Regions from separate parts of the Halobacillus trueperi genome, predicted to be linked through region 1. Evidence: predicted binding sites of a transcription regulator. Region 1 holds the regulator's gene; each other region holds the start of a gene.

The links. The regulator LexA, encoded in region 1, represses DNA repair genes until DNA is damaged. The targets are predictions, from matches to a motif close to CGAACATATGTTCG.
Region 2: DYE48_RS15470 (WYL domain-containing protein) is a predicted target of LexA. The motif match lies at 1,422-1,435, and genes of this name have one in related genera.
Region 3: DYE48_RS03220 (DNA polymerase IV) is a predicted target of LexA. The motif match lies at 2,281-2,294, and genes of this name have one in related genera.
Region 4: uvrB (excinuclease ABC subunit UvrB) is a predicted target of LexA. The motif match lies at 1,930-1,943, and genes of this name have one in related genera.

The regions. Positions count from the first base shown of each region.
Region 1 covers NZ_QUAE01000005.1:113,103-117,757, reverse strand. The annotation lists gene tkt (transketolase) at 1-1,128, opposite strand, end outside; gene DYE48_RS08495 (DUF896 domain-containing protein) at 1,308-1,541, opposite strand; gene DYE48_RS08490 (YneB family resolvase-like protein) at 1,627-2,286, opposite strand; gene lexA (transcriptional repressor LexA) at 2,586-3,209, shown strand; gene DYE48_RS08480 (hypothetical protein) at 3,256-3,480, opposite strand; gene glnA (type I glutamate--ammonia ligase) at 3,645-4,655, opposite strand, start outside.
Region 2 covers NZ_QUAE01000015.1:39,667-44,321, forward strand. The annotation lists gene DYE48_RS15460 (hypothetical protein) at 1-93, opposite strand, end outside; gene DYE48_RS15465 (hypothetical protein) at 855-1,040, shown strand; gene DYE48_RS15470 (WYL domain-containing protein) at 1,167-1,394, opposite strand; gene DYE48_RS15475 (hypothetical protein) at 1,766-2,062, opposite strand; gene DYE48_RS15480 (glycoside hydrolase family 3 N-terminal domain-containing protein) at 2,394-4,559, opposite strand.
Region 3 covers NZ_QUAE01000002.1:123,995-128,649, forward strand. The annotation lists gene DYE48_RS03205 (DUF3892 domain-containing protein) at 316-540, opposite strand; gene DYE48_RS03210 (small acid-soluble spore protein P) at 660-809, opposite strand; gene DYE48_RS03215 (YpzI family protein) at 828-956, opposite strand; gene DYE48_RS03220 (DNA polymerase IV) at 1,016-2,263, opposite strand; gene DYE48_RS03230 (M20/M25/M40 family metallo-hydrolase) at 3,002-4,126, opposite strand; gene DYE48_RS03235 (acyl-CoA carboxylase subunit beta) at 4,197-4,655, opposite strand, start outside.
Region 4 covers NZ_QUAE01000003.1:129,276-133,930, forward strand. The annotation lists gene uvrB (excinuclease ABC subunit UvrB) at 1-1,855, opposite strand, end outside; gene DYE48_RS05530 (peptide chain release factor 3) at 2,071-3,660, opposite strand; gene DYE48_RS05535 (DEAD/DEAH box helicase) at 3,978-4,655, shown strand, end outside.

The DNA of each region.
Region 1 (4,655 bases):
AAAGAAGTTAGGGATAACTTTTGAAAGAGCGTTGATTGCATCTCCAGAAGCTGCGCGTGTCGCAGGACTGTCTTCGCCCACCTGATAAGTTGGAAGACTTTGATCCCAGCCTTCAGGAAGCTCTCCGCGAATCGCACGCTCAAACTCTTCCGCAAGCTCTGGATGTGCTTCTTTGTAATGAGCCATTAGGTTGTTCCAAGATTCTTCTTTATCCTGACCATTTTGCTGAACCTTTTCTTTAAAGTCCTGATAGACCTCTTCAGGTACGTGGAATGGCTCGTGATCCCACTTGTAGAACTGTTTAGCTGCCGTTCCTTCCTCTTCTCCTAAAGGAGCACCGTGGGAGGCAGACTTACCAGATTTATTAGGAGATCCATACCCAATAACCGTTTTCACTTCGATCATTGTTGGTTGATCTGTATTCGCTTTTGCTTTCTCAAGTGCCTGAGCAATATCCTCTGTGTTCGTACCATCCTCTACGCGGATCACCTGCCATCCATAGGCTTCATAGCGCTTTTCAACACTCTCGCTGAAGGAACGATCAAGGTCGCCATCAAGAGAAATATCATTGGAATCATAAAGAACGATCAATTTACCTAGACCAAGGTGACCGGCAAGAGAAGCAGATTCCTGGGATACCCCTTCCATCAAGTCCCCGTCACCACAAATGGAATAAGTGTAATGGTCAACGACATTATAACCTTCACGGTTATATTTCGCTGCAAGGTGAGCTTCAGCCATTGCCATTCCGGTCGCCATTGCAATACCTTGTCCAAGGGGACCTGTAGTTGCTTCTACACCGTCTGTGTGACCAAACTCTGGGTGACCAGGGGTTTTGGAATCCCATTGACGGAAGGACTTAAGGTCGTCCATCGTCACGTTATAACCGGATAAGTGGAGCAAGCTGTAAAGAAGCATAGATCCGTGTCCAGCAGATAGGACGAAACGGTCGCGGTCGAACCAGTTCGAGTTTTTCGGATTATGATCCATGAACTGAGTCCATAGCGTATATGCCATCGGTGCTGCACCCATCGGCATCCCCGGGTGTCCGGAGTTTGCTTTTTCTACTGCATCGATTGTTAAAGTTCTAATCGTATTGATTGATGTTTGTTCAAGGCTGTTTGCCATGTTCAACATTCCCCTTTCGTTTCAGGTATATGTACCATGTATTATCCTATAATGAAATTCATTTTGAAACAAGCGTTGTGCGAAATCTTTGCACAACCTCCTACCTAATTTCCCCCTTATTAAGGGTTTTAAACAAAAAAATCCGCATTCGAAAATTATCGAACACGGAGATTTAAAAATTAGTTCTTTTTTTCGTTTTCCTGCATTTGACGAAGCTTCTTAGGTGTCACGTCATCCCCATTCGGGTCGATGACGGTAACTCCTTTCAGCTGATTCTTGAAAGATTGACGAGCATTTTTCAAGTATTCCTGACGCAGCTTCTGCTGTTCCGCTTTTTCTTCCTTCGAAAGCTCTTCCTGCTTTGATTTATTCGCTAGTTCATTTATACGATTAATTTTTTCTTTAGATAACATAGATCCTTCTCCTTTACTCATAGTCTGGATCGTAAAAACATGAAAAAGACAAGAAATCCACAGATCCTTGTCCTTAAACTATATATTACCGTGATTCTTCTTCTTTTTCAAGCGATAGGTATTCCTTGTATCTGCGATGAACCGTAGCCTTCGATACATCATATCCAAGGCCTCTTAGTGTCGCAGCGATATCTTTAAACGTCAGCTCATTTTTCCTTAACCGGACAACTTCTTCAATAGGAAATTTGATTCTCTCACGACCTGGCGCCTGGTCCCGATTGGATAAATTGATTGATGGGTCATAGCCGCCCTCAACGGCTTTTCTCATTCCCCGGCGTATTTTCATATTATGTATTTTCCTCTGGTATTCCTCTACGATCCCCACAATCTGTAAAACCATAGAATCCGACTCTGATAACTGCAACTCTCCCTGATTTGATAAAGAATACACCTTAATATTCAACCGATTCAATTGATGAAACAATGCGATTTTCGTATTCCCACGTCCCAATCGAGTCTCATCCTGAATTAACAGAGCTTCCGCACGCCCGGAAGAAAAACATTCCAGCATACGGAAGATCCCGTCCCGCTCAATATCGTAACCACTCGCTTGTTCTTCAATACATTCCACAACTTCAAATTCGTGACTGTCTGCCATTGAAGTCAACTCGGTTCTTTGGCGGTTTAATGATGTCACTTGAGCTTCTTTTTCCGTACTTACCCTGCAGTATAAAATCACCTTCAATTGAATGTTCCTCTCTCTTTCTCTATTAAACAGCTGTGACCATAGAATAATAGAGAATGATAAAACTAACAATAAAAAGAATAATGTAGGTGTAATCCAGCTTCGATAATTTGTTAAACATACATAACCCCTCCGTTTTCATAGAACGAACGTTCTTAAGAACCTGTGTTCGTGTTTGTTACTTTTATTATATACGAACACAGGTTCTTGTCAATGGTTTTTTCGAACGCGTGTTTGTATTTTTGAATCATAAGTGGTACAATGTGGTTACTATAATCCTATGTACGAGGTGCTAATCTATGAGTAAACTTTCAAAACGGCAGCAGGAAATACTAGATTTTATTAAAGAGCAGGTTTTAATGAAAGGATATCCACCATCCGTAAGAGAGATCGGTCAATCCGTTGGTCTCGCTTCAAGTTCAACAGTACATGGTCACTTATCCAGATTAGAGAAAAAAGGCTACATTAGACGCGATCCGACGAAACCTCGTGCCATTGAAGTCATTGAATTGGAAGAAGATCACAGTATTCCGAGAAGTGAAGCCTCCTATGCTCCAGTAATCGGTAAAGTCACGGCTGGTTCACCGATTACAGCTGTAGAGAATATCGAAGAATATGTCCCGCTTCCAGATACACTCGCAGGATCTGATGACAACACGTTCGTCCTGATCGTCCAGGGGGAAAGTATGATTGAGGCAGGAATTCTAGACGGCGACATGGTCATCGTCAGACAACAGCAAACCGCTCAGAACGGCGACATCGTCGTGGCGATGACAGAAGATGAAGAAGCCACTGTCAAACGATTCTTCAAGGAAAGAAATCACGTTCGTTTACAGCCTGAAAACGCAACAATGGAACCGATCCTATTACAGGACGTATCCATTTTAGGGAAAGTCGTCGGTCTATACAGAACCGTACATTAATTGAAAGAGGCGAGTTTTGTTAAACTCGCCTCTTTCTTTATTTTTGTCATGCTCCATAACTTTTCCGGATGGAGGTTAAAGGAAATACAGACAATATATTATTTTTTCTGAACGTTCTCACTTGTTTTCGTTCATAGCAGTAAGCAATTACATATTCATCCTGAATGTCGACCACTCTAATCACCCGTTGAGACAAATCGCCTTTATGGTTGATATAGATCCATTCCAACTTCATCTTTTCGAGTTTTGAACGTTGGAATAATGCTTCCATTGGTGACACCTCCATAATAGGGAACGTTTGTTCTTACTAATATTATATGTAACACATCCACTAAAGTATACGACCAAAATCTTGAAATTTTCTTCACCCTATTCAAACTGTTTCGTGAGGCATAGAAAAACCCTTGAAGCTATTAGCTTCAAGGGTTTTAAGGTTTAATACGTCTGTAAATATTGTTCGCGTTCCCACGGATGAACCTGTGTGCGGAACATATCCCATTCAATTTCTTTCGCTTCAATGAAATGTTCAAATAGGTGTTCGCCGAGAGCTTCTACCATGATTGGATCTTGATGCAGCTCTTCCAATGCATCATACAAAGTAGCAGGTAGGTCTTTGACTCCGTGTGCTTCACGCTCTTTCTTATCCATAACGTAAATGTTCCGATCGACTGGAGCAGGTGCTTCCAGTTTATTTTCCACACCATCAAGTCCAGCAGCAAGAAGGACTGCCATCGCCATGTATGGGTTCGCTGATGGATCAACACTCCGAACTTCGATTCTTGTGCTCAAACCACGGGATGTTGGAACACGTACGAGCGGACTACGGTTCTGACCGGACCATGCTACATAACATGGAGCCTCATACCCTGGTACAAGACGCTTGTAAGAATTGACAGTAGGGTTTGTCACGGCTGTGAAGTTCGTTGCATGCTTGATGATGCCTGCTGTAAACTGGTAAGCCACTTCTGACAGTTGTTCCTTCCCTTTCTCATCAAAGAAAGCATTACCCTTTTCGTTGAAAAGAGACATGTTCGCGTGCATACCAGATCCGTTCACGCCAAACAACGGCTTAGGCATGAACGTTGCATGCAAGCCATGTTGACGTGCTATGGTTTTGACGACAAGTTTGAATGTTTGAATATCATCACAGTGCTTGACGGCATCCGCATATTTAAAGTCGATTTCGTGCTGACCTGGAGCGACTTCATGGTGAGAGGCTTCAATTTCAAAGCCCATTTCCTCAAGCTCAAGGACGATGTCACGACGGCAGTTTTCACCAAGATCGGTCGGTGCCAAGTCGAAATAGCCGCCTTTATCATTCAATTCCATCGTCGGTTCGCCTTTTTCATCTAATTTGAATAGGAAAAATTCAGGTTCTGTACCAATGTTGAAAGCAGAAAATCCGAGTTTCTCCATTTTTTTGATGTTACGCTTTAAGTTATAGCG
Region 2 (4,655 bases), on a different contig from region 1:
CCCTCCGAAAAAAGCAAGAGCTAAAAGGAATACAAGAATCGCTGCAGAAAATATTAGGGGAGGTGAAAAATGTTTAACTATTAGAATAAACAAGGCAATTACACCAATAATCTTTAAAACAATGATAGTGAAAGTCTCCTTATTAGTTTATTTGTAGTGTGATTTTATACATGCCTCTAATGAAGATTGTTGCGTTTGTAATATGTACTCTCTATTTAATGAAATTATCGGCTAATTATTTCCATTACTAAAGTGGAAATCATAAAAGAGATGGAGAAACAAAAGTTTCTCCATCTCTTAGATTAAACCTTTTTCGTTGGTGCATCGAAATTGCAGGGATGATGTACTTCTCTCTCCTAATTTTTAAAGGTAAAGATATTCCGTCTGAATAAATCGAGCGGTTTCAGTTTTTGTTTTTATTCCATCTTCAGAGGCTCTTTTTTTGAGGTAATACATGTACTGTAAGACCAGTAAGAGAAAATGCAGATAGTTCACGTGTTCATATTGACCTTCTGCCGGCTAATGCAAAAAGGTTCCGCAGGTGATATTCTTCACGCTTGTAGTAATCAGCTTCCCTAACTCCCACTGGGTATCAATTTGAGAAACGATTTCTTTAATTCCGGTCTCATCTCAAGAGCATGAACAATGAAAAAGATCCTAGAAAGCTTTGGGAATTGTTTTCAAAATCAGACCAGGTTTGACTTCTATTAAGGTCTGTTGATGCAAATAATCACTCTATTTAAATTTATTTAATAAGAATTTCACCAAAACAGGGGGGAGGAAATTTCATTAAGAATATACACCCGATTAATATTTGAGTTATGGCTAAACCTACGGGTATGGAGGTGATTGTAGTGGCAAAGAACCAGACAAAGGCAGGAACTGAGGTAGGACAAGGAAGAAAAGAGAATCCGAAATCATTGATGGACCCAAACCATCCCGGAACAGATCCACAAAAAGTAAAGCAGGAAATTCAAAAGGATGTAAGCGCAGGGATAGGGGCCATGACATCGCGTGAGGCGGGATCCATGAAAGACTAAAGAACCACTATTATTGTGGTTCTTTTTTACATACTTATTTTCTTGCAGCTCTCATCTATCCTGATGTACCTTCTATAGTCCCCGCTAGGAGTAACCGTACATTCTACATATTTCGAAAACTGTATTTCAAGGTGTTTTTTTATACTTCTCCCGCTTTTTATAAGGGGTTACAGACAAAATATTGGCAAGCTTAAATGACCGGACAGTCTTACGAGTATAGCAATAAGCCAGGACGGTCTCCTCTTTGATGGAAACAACGCGGATGACCCTTTGTGAGATTTTCCCTTGGTCAGCCATGTAGATGAGTTCCAGTTGTTGCTTCTCCTCTAAAGACCTTCTCAATACTCCATTCATTGATCATCACATCCTTTAACATGAATACGAACACTTGTTCTATTTATGTATATGTTACCACAACGGTTTTAGAAGTAAACTGGTAAATGAAGGTCTCATATATGAGAATAACCTGGGATTTAATAATGGTTAATAACACTGATATAAGCATGGAGAAATGGCTGGGGAACAGGTGCGGAACGACCAAGTTTGGATGTTCACGCAAACCTCAGCCGAAGTCGCTGAATTTCAGGGGAAGACTTGAGGTATTCAGTGAAGAGGCAGAGGTTTTCGAGCTTAACGGATATTACTTATTTAAAATGCAACAGGACAATATGAACCCTGGCAGAGGCCAGGGACTTTTTCAAACGCGCACCGATGCTTTACATATGTTATTCATCCATTTCTCGGTTATCGTCCTTATTGTTATTTTCTTCAAAAGGTTCCTCAAGATCAATTTCCCTGTCACCAAACTCGATCTCCTGATCCTCTCTATCGATGATCGGATAATCAACGTCAGGCCTCGTATCCTCGCCGTTATCTCTGTCCAAACGATTTCTTTGATCGTCCTGGTCATAGCGTGTGGGTTGGTAATTCACATCTTCCGGTTCATTTTGTTCGTTGCCTGTGCAACCGTTCAAAACAGCTGCAATTAACACGCCTAATAAAATGGCTCCTTTAATTTTCATTCGTTCACCTCCTGTTTCAACCTCTAATATTTACAAAAAGCCATTAAATAAACCATTATCAAAAGATGCTTTCAAAAAAGCCCCCAACTTTTAAGGAAGATGGGGACTGCATGATTCCATAAATTTAAATTAACCGGAGTAGTTAAGCCTTTTCGTTTTTCTCCATTTAGTCTTACAAAGATTGACTCTTACAGAAACTTGTGGTCAGGCGCATTCACCAAGGAAGACACTTGTATTAGCAGATAATTTATATCTTAAAAGAAGCACCCCTCCTCGCCTTTTTCTTAAATAAAAAGCCACACGGAAAAATCCATGTGACTTTGAATAGAAATTATTTACGATCAAGCGTAAATCTCTCAGACTTCGTATCCCGACTATTCGGCCCTACAAAAACCTCAAACTCCCCTGCATCACTCTTAAGTTCCATGCTCGCATGATAATACCTAAGCTGCTCTTCTGTGAGGGTAAAATCGACAACCTTTGTCTCTCCAGGGTTGAGATAGACCTTCCGAAAGTCCTTCAGCTCTTTCAGCGGGCGTACAACCTCGCCGACTAGATCCCTTACATACAATTGAACGATTTCCTCCCCTGCATAGTCGCCTTTGTTGGTTATTTTAACAGAAACGTTCAAGGGCTCATCTGGGTGGATCCGCACTGAGGATATCGTAAGTTCTTCATATTCAAATCGGCTGTAGCTCAATCCATAACCAAACGGGTACAGCGGTTCGTTCGGGATATCGAGATATTGGGATACATAACGCTCCTGCGCATCTGGTGCACCTTTAGGACGACCCGTATTGTAACGATTATAGTAGATCGGCACTTGTCCTACAGAGTAAGGCATCGACATCGTCAGTTTAGCCGAAGGGTTCACTTCGCCGAATAGGATATCTGCGAGCGCGTTCCCACCTTCTGTTCCTGGATACCAAGCTTCTATGACGGCATCTGCGTTCTCGATGACTTCGCGTAGATCAAGGGGACGTCCATTAAAAAGGACGGCTGTGACAGGTTTTCCTAGGGATTTGATTTTTTTCAACAGCTCTAACTGGACCTCAGGAATACGGATGTCTGCACGGCATCCCGCCTCCCCACTCATATCGGAATGCTCCCCAAGCGCTACGACGATGGTTTCCGCTTGTTCTGCTTTTCGCAGAGCGGCTTCCAATTGTTCTTTTGTTCCAGTCTCAATATCACATCCGGCTGAAGTTAATAGCTGGTCTTCATTCAAGTACTGGGAGATGCCGGAAGCAGCCGTAACGGTGTCTTCGGCGGAACCTCCCCAGGACCACGGGCCAAGTATATCCGTATTGTCTGCGAAAGGACCGATCAAAGCGACTTTCTGATCCTTCTGCAACGGCAGAATCTCTTCGTTTTTTAAAAGCACCATTGATTTGGAAGCCAATTCACGGGAAGCTTTTCTGTTTTCAGGGGAGAGAATAAAGGTCTCTTCCTCTTTTTCACTCGCTCCTCGGTAAGGATTATCGAACAGGCCGAGTTTCTGTTTCAATTGAAGGATGCGCAGAACGGCTTCATCAAGGATGTTTTCTTCCAATGTCCCTTCCTCGATCAGTTCCTCTACATGATTGACGTAACAGGACGTCATCATTTCGACATCGACGCCTGCTTTCATGGCTTTTTCTGCTGCTCGCTTTTCATTTTCGGCTACTCCGTGAGGGATCAATTCCTTCACCGCGCCCCAATCAGAAATGAGCACACCATCAAAGTTCCATTCATTCCGCAGAAGTCCCCTCATCAAAGGTTCATTACCTGTGGAAGGCATACCATTTAAGATGTTGAAAGCCGTCATTACCATCTGAGCACCTTCGTCTAACGCAGCTTTATATGCCGGAAGGTAGTTTTCTCGCAGCTGCCATTCAGACATATCTACGGTATTGTAATCACGACCGCCCTCCGGCGCCCCATAGGCAGCGAAGTGTTTGACGCAGGAGGCCACTTTATAAGGATCATTTTCCAGATCTCCTTGAAAACCTCTTACAAAGGAACGGGCAAATTGGCTGTTCAGGAAGGTATCCTCCCCTGTGCCCTCCATGACACGTCCCCATCTTGGTTCCCGGGATAGATCCACCATCGGAGCGAATGTGACGTGAACGCCGGCGACAGCCGCTTCTTTTGCTGCAATCGAAGCACTCCTTTCAGCAAGGTCCAAATCCCATGAGCAGCCGATGGCTAGGGGTACAGGAAAGATGGTCTTGAACCCATGGACGATGTCCGACATGAATAACAAAGGAATTCCTAACCGGTTCTCTTCCATATGAACCTTTTGAATATTGATCGTTTCCTTAGCTCCTGAAGCTCCTAATACCGAACCTGTACGCTTGATATCCTCTTCATCTATGTTCATGTGAACCATCGGGCCTGTAATTTCCCCGCGATCTGAAGCCCCCTTAAAGAAAGGTGTGGCCAATTGAACGAGCTGCCCTACTTTTTCTTCTACTGTCATTTGATCCAATAAGTTTTTCAGTTGATGTTCTCCCATGAATGATCCCCCTCAATTGAATAATAAGTGAAACGTTTCGAATAAATGTAATTGCAGTATAATCCCGCCAACTCTATCCGTCAACCTTTATATAAC
Region 3 (4,655 bases), on a different contig from region 1:
CGTATGGACTGGACTGAGCTGGCGGAGATAAAGGAAACACGAAGAACGGAGTGATTCGATGTTGACTTATCGTACAGAAGCGAGGGAAGTCTCACTAGCCGCTAGGCGCCGGAACCGGATAACTAAGAGGAAAAAAGTGCTTGGTGAGACCCCGCAGAGCGAAGCTTGAGGAGGCTCACCGCGCTCCCGCGGAAAGCGAGCCATTCCCCGCAGCCCCCATCCACTCAACAAATGTCTCGAAACTGAGTCTTCCACAAACGGGAGCTTTAACGAAAGAAAACCCAGGCAAGCGCAAGGCTTTGCCTGGGTTCTCTATTAGAAAGATGGAAGGTTGTCCAAGTTGTTGGATTGAATGCCATCTGGTTCACTGCGCAGATGGTCTTCTCCATCTTTGCCTCGAATGAGGTTCACGTGTTCCAGTTCACCACTGTGCGCCATTTCATGTGCTCGCTTATAATCGATCACTTGTCCTGACGACAGTTGCATTTCAACAATGCTACCTTGCCCGTTTTTTCTAACGGCGACAATTCGTTCTGGCATCATTCTCAACCTCCTCAAGAATTATTTTGTCCAAGAACCCAGATAATATGATCATCATTCCTGTGGAGATTATTGTATGTTTTAATAAAAAAGACAGCCAAAGAGGCTGCCTTTTCATCTTACATATCGTGAGAAGATTTTTGTTTTTGACGCGAATGCTGCCTGTTTTTCACTTTATGAGATCCTTGAGCCGGTTCCCCGTATGCTTGTTTCGGCCCTAGTGGTAAGTTCGGTTGTTCTTGCTGTTTTGGTCCCATGCGTCTACCCATCAAAATCCGCCTCCTTGATTATCTGCGTTTACGAGCTGCTTCAGGCCCCTCCAACGCGGTCGCACCCGGATAACTTAGGCGCTGATCACGGTCGGACTCCACTCTGCCGGATTTTTTCAACTTTTTCTCTTGTCGATCTCTACCCATTCTAGAACGCCTCCCTTCTCTTTTAGTATGGAAAAGAAAAGGGAGGCTATGCCTGGGAATCATTTTTTGAAATCGTCGAGAAAATCCTTTTGAAAGCTCGTATTCACCTGAGGGTTCGTAGGATTACTGAGGTTACGGAAAGGGTTTTTGCCGTATTTCTCAGTCAGATCATCAATCGTTTGATACAATTTTTCCTTGCTGGCATATTGTTCAAAATTAAAGAGATCAAGTTGTTGACTGACTTCTGATTTCTCCGCCAGGTCGCTCGCGGTAACGCCTAGCAGACGAACAGGCTGCTGATTCCAGTGGTCATCGAATAATTGCATCGCCACTTGAAAAAGATCTTCAGACGAATGGATGAATTCCTGCAGCTGCCGACTACGAGTCACTGTTTTACGATCATGATAACGAATCGTCAACTGCACATTTCTCGCAAGAACCTTTTTATTTTTCATCCGACCTTCCACTTTATTGGAAAGTCTGCGAATGACCGTTTGTACCTCCGTGTCATCCGTCGTATCCTGGGGAAGCGTTGTTGATGTGCCGATACTTTTAAATTCATGAACAGCCTCAGGGTCAACAGGCCGATCATCCATTCCATTCGCTCTATTTTTTAGTCGCTCTCCATTGATTCCAAGAACACCCTTCAACTCAAGGACAGGGTGTTTGGCTAAATCCCCAATGGTTTCTATGCCGACTTTCCTTAATTTCTCTGCTGTTTTCGACCCGACTCCGTACATTTCTTCTATCGGTAAAGGCCATAATTTTGTTTCAAGATCTCTTTTCCGTAAGATCGTGATTCCCATAGGCTTTTTCATATCAGAAGCCATTTTTGCCAAAAATTTATTTGGAGCTACCCCGATACTGCATGGAAGATCGAGTTCTTCATTAATCCGCTGCTGGATACGTTCGGCTATTTCTGGAGGAGAACCTTGGTCCGCGCAGTCGGTAATATCCATATAACCCTCGTCTATGGAAACCGGCTGAACGAGCGGCGTCACATCAGCTAGAATTTTGAACATCTCTTTGGACGCTGTACGGTACCGTTCAAACGTCGGTCCCATGACAATGAGTTCAGGGCACAACCGTCTAGCCTCTCCTAAAGGCATCGTCGTTTTAACCCCGTACTTGCGGGCTTCATAACTGCTTGTGACAATAATCCCGCGTCTTTCTTCAGGGTTTCCTGCGATGGCAAGCGGCTTTCCTTTTAATGATGGATCAAAGGCTGCTTCCACAGACGCATAGAAACTGTTCATATCGACATGAAAAATGACGCGTCCTTTTTTTGGATACCATTTGGACTGCATAACGTTCTTCCTCCATTGGAACATTTGTTCTCTATTATATCATGATATGCCTCGTTATTGTTCATCTACGCTTCATTTATTGTTTGTCTAATACATAAAACTCATAATCATGTTATTGAACTAACTGGCAGGATTGTGGAAGACTCAGTTTTGAGATGTTTTCGGGGTTCGTTGCCATGTTGAGCGTCAGGAGTGGCTTGGAAGCAACTCGCTTTCCTGTGGGGGAGCGCCGAGCTTCCTCGGACTTCGTCCTGCGGGATCTCGCCTATCTCCTTTCTCCCACGGGAGTCTCGCAGCTTCCCAACCACCCCATTCCATGGATGTGAGAAACGAACCCACATACACAGTAGGAGCATCTTCCAAAACAACAGCTTTCTAGTTGAAAAGGGTTCTAAAGCAAGCTTCAGAATACATGTGTCCAGTTTCAAGAGTGAATCCATTAACTTTTATAAACCTCGAAAGCTGCTTATTTTGGGAGTAGTTTCGAGACACTTATATGGTAAAGGGGCGGAGGGAAACGGTGAGACTCCTATGGGACGTGTGGGACAGGTGAGACCCCGCAGAGCGAAGCTCGAGGAGGCTCACCGCCCGCCCCATGGAAAGCGAACCTTTTCCCGCAGCCCCTAAACGCACACAAAAGTCTCGAAACTGAGTCTTCAAGAAAAGGGAGCTTATGTGGAAGACTGTAATTTAGATCATAAAAAAAGACTCCCTGAAAATTCAGGGAGTCTTGGCTTGTTATTGTGCGACTTCTTCCACGATCGCTGTTACGAACTCTGTGATTTTCTCAAGTTCGCTTACTGGCATGCGCTCGTTGGTTGTATGAATCTCTTCGTAACCTACACTCAAGTTGACTGTAGGTACGCCGTGGCCTGCGATGACGTTGGCATCACTTCCACCGCCACTTGTCAGCAGTTCACTTTCGCGGCCGATGCGTTTCGCAGCAGAACGTGCGACTTCAACGACCTGGTCTCCGGCTTGCTGTTTGTAGCCAGGGTACATGACTTCCACATCGAGTTCGACTTCGCCACCCATTTCCTCCGCTGTTTCTTGGAACGCTCGCTTCATCTTCTCCACTTGCGCTTCCATTTTTTCAGGGTCTAAGGAACGGGCTTCGGCTAGGACTTCTACGTGGTCACAAACGATATTCGTTTTTTGACCACCTTCGAAGCGTCCGATGTTCGCTGTCGTTTCGTCATCGATACGTCCAAGCGGCATTTTAGCAATCGCGCGGGAAGCCAGTGTGATTGCCGAAATTCCTTTTTCAGGGGCAACTCCTGCATGAGCTGTCTTCCCTTTGACGATCGCATTGATTTTTGCCTGGGTAGGAGCAGCTACAATAATATTTCCGACTTGACCATCACTATCGAGTGCATACCCGTATTTCGCTTTGAGCATGGAAGCATCAAGAGCTTTCGCGCCGACAAGGCCGCTTTCTTCTCCTACGGTGATGACGAACTGCAGGTCTCCATGCTCGATATTTTGTTCCTGAAGAGAACGGATCGCTTCAAGAATGGCAGCGACGCCTGCTTTGTCATCCGCTCCAAGGATTGTCGTACCATCTGTTACGATATACCCGTCTTCTACAGAAGGTTTAACGCCGTTCCCTGGGACCACTGTATCCATGTGGGAAGTGAAATAAATCGGCTCTGCGTCCTTTTTAGAACCTTCTAAATTGCAGATCAGGTTGTTTGCCCCGTGACCAGTAATCGAGGCAGCATCATCTTCAAGCACTTCCAAACCTAAGTCCTCGAATTTCTTTTTTAATACTTTAGCGATCTCAGCTTCCTGCGTTGTTTCTGAGTCGATTTGTACCAACTCGAAGAACTCTTCCAGCAAGCGTTCTTTGTTAATGGCTACCATATATGTCTTCCTCCTTCATATGTAAACACATTCCTCTTAGTACGTTAGCGGAACTGGAGGACGGTGTCAATTATAGAGGGATGTTGCCGTGCTTTTTATACGGGCGTTCTTCGTGTTTATTCTTCAGCATATCCAGAGCTTTGATCAGTGTTGACCGTGTTTCTCTTGGATCAATGACATCATCGATCATCCCGAGTCCTGCGGCTACGTATGGATTTGCGAATCGTTCTCTGTATTCATTGATTTTATTTTGCCGCGTTTCTTCTGGTGTATCACTTTCTCTGATTTCTTTGGCAAAAATGATATTTGCCGCGCCTTCAGGACCCATCACGGCAATTTCCGCATTTGGCCAGGCATAGACGAGATCGGCCCCGATCGATTTACTGTTCAAAGCGACATAGGCTCCACCATAAGCCTTTCTCGTAATGACCGTCAGTTTCGGAACGGTGGCTTCGGAATATGCGTATAAAATTTTGGCTCCGTGGCGGATGATTCCCCCATGTTCCTGTTTGATGCCCGGGAAGAATCC
Region 4 (4,655 bases), on a different contig from region 1:
TCGTCATTTCTGAAGGCTTCTTACCTGTATCATATCCAGCTTCGTCTTCGGCAACGTTCGTCGCTTTAATCACGTCACGTACTTCCTTCTTGATCGTTTTCGGTGTGACGCCATGCTTTTCGTTATAAGCGATTTGTTTTTCACGACGTCTGTACGTTTCATCAATCGCAAACTGCATGGATTTTGTCATCTTATCCGCATACATAATCACTCGGCCGTTTTCATTACGTGCCGCTCGACCAATCGTTTGGATGAGGGAGCGGTCGGAGCGCAAGAAACCTTCCTTGTCCGCATCCAAAATAGTGACGAGGGAGACTTCGGGAATGTCCAGTCCTTCACGAAGCAAGTTGATTCCGACAATAACATCGTATTTACCGACCCTTAAATCACGGATGATCTCAATACGTTCCAGTGTCTTAATTTCCGAGTGTAAATAAGCAACCTTGACTCCCAGGTCTTTAAGGTAATCGGTCAGATCCTCAGACATCTTCTTCGTTAATGTCGTCACGAGGACACGTTCGTTCTTATCTTTCCGTTTATTGATTTCCCCTACAAGGTCATCAATTTGACCATGTATTGGGCGGACGTCAATTTCAGGATCCAGTAACCCTGTCGGTCGAATGATCTGTTCAATCATTTTCGGTGTATGTTCAATTTCATAAGGACCCGGGGTCGCAGAAACATAAGCAATCTGATTGATATGTTCTTCAAATTCAGGAAACATGAGCGGCCGGTTATCCATTGCTGAAGGCAGTCGGAAACCATGGTCCACCAGTACTTGTTTTCGCGCTCGGTCCCCGTTATACATTCCCCTCACTTGAGGAAGCGTAACGTGAGACTCATCCACCATCATAAGGAAATCGTCTGGAAAATAATCAAGCAAGGTGTAAGGTGTTGCGCCTTCTTCTCTGAAAGTCAGGTGTCTCGAATAGTTCTCGATTCCAGAACAAAAGCCCATCTCGTTCATCATTTCCAGATCGTAATTTGTCCGTTGTTCAAGCCGCTGGGCTTCCAGCAATTTATCTTGGTCACGCAATTCCTTTAGACGGACTTCTAACTCTTTTTCTATATTTTTAATCGCTTTTTTCAGCTTTTCTTCACGCGTGACGAAGTGTGAAGCAGGGAAAATCGCTACGTGGTCTCGATCTCCGACAACTTCACCCGTAAGTACGTCGACTTCACGAATGCGGTCGATTTCATCTCCAAAAAATTCCACCCGCATCGCATGTTCCTCTCTTGATGCGGGGATGATTTCAACGGAATCCCCACGTACTCGGAACGTCCCGCGCTGAAAGTCGATATCATTTCTCGCATACTGGATATCTACAAGGTTTCTCAATAACTCATCGCGGTCTTTTTCCATTCCCGTTCGAATAGAAAGCACCTGGCTGCGGTATTCGTCGGGAGAACCGAGACCATAGATACAAGAAACACTAGCAACGATGATGACATCGTTCCGCTCAAACAGGGCAGAGGTAGCTGAGTGACGCAATTTATCAATCTCATCATTGATGCTCGCATCTTTTTCGATAAAGGTATCTGATGAAGGCACATAAGCTTCTGGCTGATAATAGTCATAATAACTAACAAAATACTCGACAGCATTGTTCGGGAAAAACTCTTTGAACTCACTATATAACTGTCCAGCAAGCGTTTTGTTATGGGCGATGATCAGTGTCGGTTTATTCACTCGCTCAATGACATTGGACATCGTAAATGTCTTCCCTGTACCTGTGGCCCCGAGCAATGTCTGATGCTTATCTCCTCGTTCAATCCCTTGAACAAGTTCCTCAATCGCTCGCGGTTGATCCCCTTGAGGTGAATACTGTGAAACTAATTCAAACTTCTCCTCCACGACGAAAACCTCCGTTCATTGTCTATACTCGTACTTTTTAGTTTACCACAACAGTTTACCATTCTAACATCGAACGAACAAACATTCGCATCTGAGTGTTAACTGTCAATTACTGGATGACCTGGTGTGGAATAAAATTCCACACCAGGTCATCCAGTTTATCCCATTTTCAACGATAAAAAAAGCACTTTGCAGATTGCAAAGTGCTTCGTTTATTAGGAATTCAGCGTTTGGTTGTATTCGTTGACTTCGAACAGATCGGTCAGCTCGATGTCTGGATTTTTATCTTTGAACCAACGTAGAGAGAAGTCGTTTTTAAAGAGGACAAGCGGATTGCCTTCTCGATCTTCTGCGAGCATGTTTCGCTCATCAAACAGCGACTCATCCACCTGATCTTCTTTCAACCAGCGAGGGATGCGCTCGCCTAGAGGAGTCAATTCAATGTCCACGTTGTACTCGTTCTTCATGCGATATTCAAAGACTTCGTATTGAAGCTCACCAACCGCTCCGATGATATAATCTTCGAATCGATAGCGTTTGAACAACTGAATGGCGCCTTCCTGCACAAGCTGTTCCAACCCTTTTCGGAACTGCTTGGATTTCATGACGTTCTTCGCTGTTACTTTCTTAAATAATTCAGGAGGGAATTGTGGAAGTTCATCGTACTCGAAATTGGACTTTCCGGTCACGATGGTATCCCCAATTCGGTAGACGTTCGGATCATAGATTCCGATAATATCCCCGGCATACCCTTCCTCTACGGTTCCTCGGGAAGAAGCCACGAATTGCTGGGACTGTGCCAGCTTGAACGTTTTTCCTGTACGGGAAAGCGTAACGTTCATTCCACGTTCAAATTTTCCTGAGCAGATTCTTACAAAAGCGATCCGGTCGCGGTGCTGTGGATTCATGTTCGCCTGAATCTTAAAGATGAAACCAGAGAACTCTTCATGATCTGGAGAAACGATACCTTCTGTCGATTTTCTCGGCGCCGGCTCAGGTGCCATATCAATGAATGAATTGAAGAAAGTTTCCACTCCGAATGGGGCGAGAGCACTTCCGAAAAAGACAGGCGTCTGATCTCCGCGCATCACTTTTTCCATATCAAACGTATCCCCAGCTTCAGCAACCATTTCCATTTCTTCTTCCGATTCTTGGAACGTGGCATTTTCCGTCAATTCAGGGTGCTGATCAAGCTCGCTGTAAGGAATGTATTCTTCTTCCTCGTTTCCTGTGTAATGAACGAATTGCTCATTTTCACGATCGAAAACGCCTAAGAAGCGCTTGCCCATCCCTGCCGGCCATGTCATTGGATAGGTTTCAATATTCAACGTTTCTTCGATTTCTTCCATCAATTCCAACGGCTCACGGCCTTCACGGTCCATTTTGTTGATAAAAGTGAAAATCGGGATGCCGCGCATTTTACAAACTTTAAACAGCTTGAGCGTCTGCGCCTCAATCCCTTTTGTTCCATCGATGACCATGACAACACTGTCGACAGCCGTCAATGTACGGTACGTGTCTTCACTGAAGTCTTCGTGTCCGGGTGTATCCAAAATATTCACTTGATAATCTTTGTAAGGGAAGTTCATCACACTGGACGTAACAGAAATTCCACGCTGCTTCTCAATTTCCATCCAATCAGATGTTGCAAACTTACCAGACTTTTTCCCTTTGACCGTACCTGCAGATCGGATCAAGTTTCCGAATAATAGCATTTTCTCCGTCATTGTTGTTTTACCGGCGTCCGGGTGGGAGATAATAGCAAACGTACGGCGCTTTTTCATTTCGTTTTGTATTTGACTCATCGTGATATCCTCCGTTTATTAAGAATTTCAATGCATTAGGATGGGTAGGATATACGTTTTACATTGGCAGATTCACTCCATAAAAAAAGCGCTCACACACTCAAGCGCCTTCGTCGAATTTTTTGATTATACTTTGAAAGTTAGCATAACCCACATGTAAAATCAATCACAAAAACGAACACCTTCCAGATATTGGTGTACCAGGTCATCCAGAATATGGATGACCTGGTCATACACATCTTCCTAAACCCCTCTCATTCTCTTTAGGTGTTCAAACCTGTTATAATGGGATAAAAACGATAGTAAGGATGCCAGTTATGCAGAGTTACTTATTACAACCGAACGATATAAAGAAAATCACTGGTCAAGCTTTTTACACACGTGGAAAGCAATATTTCGACCGGGGGAAAGTGTACGGCCTTTCTCATAATAGCGCGATTCGTTCATGGCGGGCAGTCGTTGCAGGTACACACGACTATGAAGTCCGTGTTTTCTTTTTTGAGGACGAAGATGTGGAGGCAACGTGTGAGTGTCCAGCTTATGCCACCTACTACAAGTGTAAGCATATTGCGGCTGTCCTGATCGCCATCCGTGAAAAAACGTTAGAAGAGCTGGCGCCGAAACTAGCAGAAAAAGGACGCAAATCGCAGTCCGGTTTGACGAACCAGGACCGGATGTTTGCTGTCAGCTTGTTCGAAGCCTTCAGACAGCGTCAGGAAAATCGAGGGGCACAGGACTTGAAGAAACCTCTTCAAATCCAATATTACCTTCACCTACAATCGATTCTCGGCTCAAAAAGCCTCGGCTTGGAGCTGAAGCTCGGGGAAAACTATCCCTATGTCATTAAAAACATTCGTGACCTGCTTGATCATATCCGAAAAGATCAGGCATACCGCATTACAAAAAAGTTCACGTACGATCCGGCAGAACACTCCTTTTCTACTGAAGACAAGGAGATTTTAAGACTATTACAGCTCGCTTACGAACAAGAGCAA